3 regions of the Cupriavidus sp. 05L411 genome follow, and region 2 is predicted to be linked to each of the others. Evidence: predicted binding sites of a transcription regulator. Region 2 holds the regulator's gene; each other region holds the start of a gene.
The links. Region 2 encodes FliA, which starts transcription of late flagellar genes. Its sites were predicted from a motif close to CTAAAGTTTNNNNNNNNNNNGCCGNTA; they were not measured.

Region 1 (2,265 bases), on a different contig from region 2:
GGGCTTAACGGCAGGGACGCGAGCAAGCTTGAGGGCTAAACAGCGACTTCCAAAAAGAAACGCAAAAACGGGAAATTAAAGGGGAATATAGGGGGGGAAAGCCCGGCAATTCGAGCAATTGCCCAGCTGCAACCTGTCGTCTAATGTCACCCATGCACTTCGAAGTGCCGCCACCGGCGCTTGTCGCCGAGGGCGCACAACAAACAAAGTGGGCGCACAAAAAAAGAAGCCCACGCGCGGGGTGCTCGTAGGCTTTCCAGGACTGCTTTAGAGCCGAAAGGCCCTGACCCGAATATAAACCTGCTTACATGAGGTGTAAATCCTATTTCTATCAGGGATACCTCTGATAGAAAAAGTGCCGAAAATGCCACACAAGTGGCGAATACCCGGCATGGGACGCATCGCGGTAGCCGGCCAGGGCCATCTTGCGGCCCGCAAACCCATGCCAGACAGGGAATGCGGGTGCGGGGCGGTGTTGGGATTTGCCACACCAGCGCCAATCAATTCATAGGTTTGCAGTGTGATGCAATTGCTTTATTAGAGGAAAACCTCTACGCGAGACGCGCCCCCCAACCGTCAAGATTTGTAGAATTTTGTTACCCTCGCCCCTGAAGTATTCCCCTTCTCTTCTGGCGGCGTCGCCCGCCACAGCTTGCGGGGCTGCATCGGATCCACCGCCCGGACACAAACCAGGGCTGGTCCCGGCCCATGCCGCCTCGCCGTCCCGCGCCAGCACCGAGAGCGGAAGTTTCATCCCCCGCCCAGCCCAGGCCGTGCCACAACCGGCACCCAGCCGTGCTGTCACACCCCATTTGCCCAGGCCCAGTTATTGGACTGTTGCCAGCCGCCAGAACCCGAGCGGGCTCTTCCGGAGAAGTTGTGAACAAGAAGGTAACCAGGATCGATCGCCCGAGCCGGAAACTGCAGCACCTGCAGCTCTCCACCCACAGCGCAAGTCGCAATCCTGTCGTCGTGCATTTATCGAACGGCGTTCGGCTGCACGGCGTGATCATGGCGACGGACAACTATATGGTGTTGCTGGCAGAGTCTGCGCAGGACCCCCTTCCGCAGATCGTCTACAAGCACTCCATCGCTGTGATCACGCCGGCTCACGCCCCCGAGGCCACGGCCTGCATGCCCGGGGCAGAGACCTCGCCGGAATTTGTCAGCTTATATACACCGCGTACCCGCAAGCGCCGCTAGGCGTTGCCGGGGTCACGCCGCAAGCCCGGCCGGGCTTGTTTCGCGTCAAATCCGCCGCTCGTTTTCAATCCATCGCAAAGATCACTCTAAATCTTTTCCGGCACCAACCGATAACCCAAACAACGGTGGCACTTCTCGCCCAGCATTGCCTGGCAGCCAACGTTGCGGCAACAGCCGGATTGCACAACTCACTTGTAAAAGAATAGGAGTCGTACCATGTCGATGGTCATCAATACCAACACGTTGTCCCTGATGACGCAGAACAACCTGAGCTCGTCGCAATCGTCGCTGAACAGCGCGATCCAGCGTCTGTCCTCGGGCCTGCGTATTAACAGCGCCAAGGATGACGCTGCTGGCCAGGCAATTGCCAACCGCTTCACCTCGAACATCAACGGCCTGACCCAAGCGCAACGTAACGCCAACGACGGTATCTCGCTGTCGCAAACGACTGAAGGCGCGCTGACCGAAGTCAACAACAACCTGCAAGCTATCCGTACCCTGGCCGTGCAAGCCGCAACGGGCAGCAACTCGGCAAGCGATCTGAAGTCGATCCAGGACGAAATCACCCAGCGTATGGCTGAAATCGACCGTACGTCGCAACAGACCGACTTCAACGGCGTGAAGGTCCTGTCGTCGACCGCATCGTCGCTGAAGGTGCAAGTTGGCGCGCAAGACGGCCAGACCATTTCGATCGACCTGAAGGAAATCAGCTCGAAGACCCTGGGCATGACCGGCTTCACCGTTGCCAAGAACTCGCTGGCAACCAGCGCTGCCATCACCACCGTGGTCGCCGCTTCGGGTTCCGCACCGGTCGCAGTTGACCTGAGCGCAGCCGCAACCTCCCTGACGACCGCCACTGGCGCAACCGTCAACGCCAGCGACCTGCAACTGAGCAACGTTCTGGACTCGGCCGGCAACGCCACCAAGAGCTACGTGGTCAAGTCGGGCAGCGACTACTACGCAGCATCGGTTGACAACGCCACCGGCAAGGTCGTCCTGAACACGGCCGACATCAAGATCGGCGACGCAGCCAACGGCAACACGGGTAACACCGTGACTGGT
Region 2 (2,265 bases):
TCGCAAGCGATGCCGGTGCCGGCGCCACCACGGTGGCACTGGGGCTGGCCAACGCCCTTGCCCTGCAAGGCGAACGCGTACTGCTCGTCGATGAGGACCGCTTCGGCGCCCGCGCCACGCGGCTTGCCGGCGCCATGCCGGAAGGCACCCTGGCCGCGGTGCTGGGTGGCGCGGTGACGCTCGATGCTGCGCTCGGCAAGCGTCCCGCCGGCACCATCGCCGTGCTGCCGGGCAGCCCCCAGGCCAATGGCGACCTGCAGTTGCTCAAGTCGTTTCGCACGGTGCTCAGCGACGCCCGCAGCGATGCGGATGGCGGTTTGTCGCAAATGGCTGGCGCGGCGCACAACCTCATCGTGGTGCTGCGTGCGGAGCCGGCCTCGATCAAAGCCGCATACGCCTGCATCAAGCAGCTCAATCACTTGTACGCCTGCCGGCGTTTCCACCTGGTGATCAATGCCGCCGCCGGGGACGCCGCCGCCAATGCGGTGCTGGGCAACCTGGCCCGTACCGCCAGCCAGTACCTTGGCGTTGAGGCCAGCCCCGCGGGCAGCCTGCCGCACGATCCGCTGGTTGAGCGCAGTACCGCATTGGGCCGCTGCGTGGTCGAGGCCTTCCCGGCCGCGCCCGCCACTGCCGCACTACGCCGAATTGCCACGGGCATTGCCAGCTGGCCAATGTCTACCGATCCCCGTTCAACCCTGTCGGTGCCGATGGTGCCGACGGCCACGGCCCTGGCTTAAGCGCCGGGACCTGCAAGCTAGGACTCACGAGAATTCCACCATGTATACGATTCAGGGAAAGCTCGAACAGACTGATACCGTGACGGCGCATGCGTCGCTGGTGCGTCGTATCGCCTTGCAACTGGCAGCCAAGCTGCCTGCCAGCGTGCAGCTTGATGACTTGATCCAGGCCGGCATGATTGGCCTGCTCGACGCCGCCAAGCGCTATGAAGACACCCACGGTGCGCGTTTCGAGACCTACGCCAGCCAGCGCATTCGCGGCGCCATGCTCGACGAGGTGCGCGCCAACGACTGGCAGTCGCGCAGCCTGCGCCAGTTCACGCGGCGGATCGAGCGTACCGTGCGCGGCCTGGAGCAAACGCTGGGCCGTGCGCCGCTCGATTCCGAAGTGGCGCAGGAGCTGGAGCTGCCGCTCGACGAATACCAGACGCTGCTCAACGAGGTCTATGGTTGCCAGTTGCTGCACTATGAAGACTTCGAGCGCTCCGGCGAAGAAGACTTCCTGGACCGGCACTTGAGCGTGAGCGATGACGGCAACCCCCTCACAGTGCTGATGGAGAGCGGCATGCGCCAAGCGCTGATCCGCGCCATCGAGCGCCTGCCGGAGCGGGAGAAGCTGGTGCTGTCGCTGTGCTATGACCAGGAGCTGAACCTGCGGGAAATCGGCGCGGTGCTGGAAGTCACCGAGTCGCGCGTGTGCCAGATCCGTAGCCAGGCGATTACACGGCTGCGTTCGCAGTTGCGCGGATTGCTGTGAGCAACTGGCCCAAGCGCTTCACCGCGGCGGCACTGGCCGTGGCGTGCTGCCCGGCACTGGCAGCGCCTGGCGGGCAGGCGCTGCATAGCTGGTCGGCTTCGGTGAACGGGCCTGCGCTGTACAGCAAAGGCTTGCGCACCGTTTCCGTCCCGATTTCACCGACAGGTTATTTACCGCAGGCGCAGGGCGTGATCACGACGGTGCGGTGGCGCTATAGCTTCTCGCGTACGCCGCCGAATGCACTGCAGGCTTACCTATGCAATGCGCAACGATGTGTATTGCTTTCGGGAGCTGAGGGTCTGACCGAGGCGTTTAGCGGGGATGACGCCGCCAAGGGCTTTGTGTTCGCTTTTCAGGTGCCGGGGAAGGGCGCGTTGACGCCGGTTTTGATTGGGCAGGCCAATGCGGTGACGGTTGGGTTTCGGTGAGGGGGCAGGGTTGCTTAACCGCAACTGCAGTCCCGCTACCCCAGCCGGGCGGCAATCACGGCTACACCGAATCGTCTTCTGTTCCCGCTGGATTGCTCTGCCCTCTCCCAATTGTGGGAGCGGGGCCGGGGGAGAGGGCGGGCACTCGCAAGAACGAGAAGCCACAAACTACCCAACTCAACCGTTACCTAATTCAACCAGTCGCCAGACTGACCCCTTGCGGCCCGGTCTGCGCGCGCCCGTCGCGCCCATAGAGCGTCGTGTTATCACCCCGTTGCCGCAACGCCAGGATCGCTTCCTCGGTGAACTCGAGATGCGCATCCACAACCGCGGCATTCAG
Region 3 (2,265 bases), on a different contig from region 2:
CACCGCCGTGGCCATCATGGCCGACAAGGTGTCGTCGATGCCGGCGGCGAGGCAGGGCTCGACGCGGTGCTGCCGCACGCACTGGCCCAGGTCTTCGCCCATGCGCATCATCAGCAAGGCGGGCGCATTGGCGGTGCGCTGCAGGTCGGTGAGCTCCGCCGGGCGCAGCCACGCGGGGTCCAGGCCGGTAGCGGCGCTGGCGCCGCGCAAACGGTTGCGCAGCACGTACGCGTAGGCAATGGTGCGGGAGATCATGCGCACGCGCGCGTCGCTCAGGCCCGTCGGTTTATGGCCGGCGCTGTCCGGCACGTTGTCCGCGATCAGGCTGAGGCATTGCCGTGCCAGGTTCTGGCTGCGCACCACCAGCTCTCCCCACAGCTTGCGCCCTTCCCAGAAGCGATCGTAGGCGGCGGTATTGCGAAAGCCCAGGAAGATGGCCAGCGGCAGGCCGATCAGCGTGAAGGGGATGGCCGTGAGCGTGACCTTGTGCTGGAAGAACGCGCCGTGGCTGAGCGTGACGGCAACGGCTACCAGCAAGTTCACCAGCAGCACGCGCCAGATGCGCGACAGGATCGAGCCTCGCAGGACCAGGAACAACCTCGGTCCCGATGGGCGGTCTCGCACAATCATCTGTGATCCCCTGGCATTGCGGCACGGCGTTCCGTCGATGGGCAGAAGTGTACATTTTTCGCCATGACGGTGGGTTGCGGGCGGTGCCGCGGCTCAAGTTTTCGGCGAATCGGCCGATGGTGTTGTGTGCGTCGGAAGGGACCAAGATCCCGCGGCGCGTCAATGACATCCCCGGCTTCAAAGGCCTGCCTGGCAGGCCACGGGCACCGGGCGGCCGCGCCATGGCGCAGCGGCGGCGCGGCACTGCCGAGGCCGGGATTGCGGACGACCCCGAGGACGGGGCGGAGCCGTCCGGACATGATCCATCAATGGAACAATCGAATGGAAAACCGGGGACAAGACACAGAGGCCGGCGGCTTACGGGTTAGCCTGGACGACAGCGCGCGGCAGCTGCGCGCGGGGTATGCCGCCATGCCGGGCCGCATGGCGCCGGACCGCGCCGCGCTGCAAGAGGCGCTGGCCAGGGGCGGCTGGGCGCAGGCGAAACTGGACACCGCCGCAATCGGCGCCTTTCTCGCGCAATGCCAGCGCGCCACCGAGGGGACGCCTGTGGAGGCGCTGATCGGCGAGCTGACCGACGGCTACTTCGATCTCAGCGTCAGCAGCGACAACCTGAGCGTGCGGCTCAACCTGCTGCCGCCGCAAGGCGGGCGCGAGGTGACACGGGACGATATCCGTGCCGCGCTGGCCGAGCGCGGCGTCAAAGCCGAGCCGGACAACGCGGCCCTGCGTGGTGCGGTCGAGGCGGGCTATTGCGACGCGCTCGAGATTGCCGCGGGACGCGCGCCGCTGCCCGGCATGCCGGCGCGCTTCGAGAGCCTGCTGGCCTCTCCCAAGCCGCTGGTGGCCGAGGATGAAAGCGGCCGCATCGACCTGCGCGACCTGGGCACGCTGTTGCTGGTGAATCCCGGCACGCCGCTGATGCGGCGCATCCCGGCCCGCCAGGGCAGCGACGGCATCGATGTCTTCGGCAAGGTCGTGCCCGCCGTGCCGGCCGCCGATCCGCCATTTGCGGAAGGCTTGGCCGGCGTGGCACCGGATCCCGCCGATCCGGAGGTACTGGTGGCGGCGATCTCGGGCTCGCCGTCCTTGTTGGCGCAGGGCGCATCGGTGAGCCCGGTGGTCGATGTGGAAGCGGTGGACATGCATTCCGGCAACGTCACCTTCGACGGCACGCTGCGCGTCAACGGCGATATCAGGACCGGCATGACCGTGCGCGTGACCGGCGACGTGATCGTCACCGGTACCATCGAGGCTGCCCATGTGGAGGCGGGCGGCAATGTGGTGGTGAAGGGCGGCATCATCGGCAAGGCCGAGGGCACGCATCAAGGCGCGCATCAAGGCACACAACAGGGCGCCGAGGGCGTCGCGCTGGCGCGGGTGACCTGCAAGGGCTCGCTGCATGCGCGCTTCATCGAAAGCGCGGTGGTCGAGGCCGGCACCGAGGTCAAGGTGGAAAGCGGCATCCGCCAGAGCGACGTCGCCGCCGGGCGCAGCATCATTGCCGGCAGCCCCAAGGGGGGCCAGGGCAACATCACCGGCGGGCGCTGCCGTGCGCAACTGGCTGTGCGCACCGCCACCCTTGGCGCCTCCGCGGGCACCGCCACCATCGTGCAGGTGGGCACCAATCCCTAC

Region 1: AC1DQR_RS21935 (flagellin N-terminal helical domain-containing protein) is a predicted target of FliA. The motif match lies at 1,290-1,316, and genes of this name have one in related genera.
Region 3: AC1DQR_RS25465 (DUF342 domain-containing protein) is a predicted target of FliA. The motif match lies at 723-749, and genes of this name have one in related genera.

The regions. Positions count from the first base shown of each region.
Region 1 is NZ_JBFTOQ010000018.1:129,141-131,405, forward strand. It holds gene AC1DQR_RS21930 (RNA chaperone Hfq) at 880-1,203, shown strand; gene AC1DQR_RS21935 (flagellin N-terminal helical domain-containing protein) at 1,420-2,265, shown strand, end outside.
Region 2 is NZ_JBFTOQ010000005.1:199,533-201,797, reverse strand. It holds gene AC1DQR_RS07860 (MinD/ParA family ATP-binding protein) at 1-740, shown strand, start outside; gene AC1DQR_RS07855 (RNA polymerase sigma factor FliA) at 781-1,497, shown strand; gene AC1DQR_RS07850 (flagellar protein FlhE) at 1,494-1,925, shown strand; gene AC1DQR_RS07845 (flagella synthesis protein FlgN) at 2,119-2,265, opposite strand, start outside.
Region 3 is NZ_JBFTOQ010000025.1:28,852-31,116, reverse strand. It holds gene AC1DQR_RS25470 (bestrophin family protein) at 1-630, opposite strand, end outside; gene AC1DQR_RS25465 (DUF342 domain-containing protein) at 952-2,265, shown strand, end outside.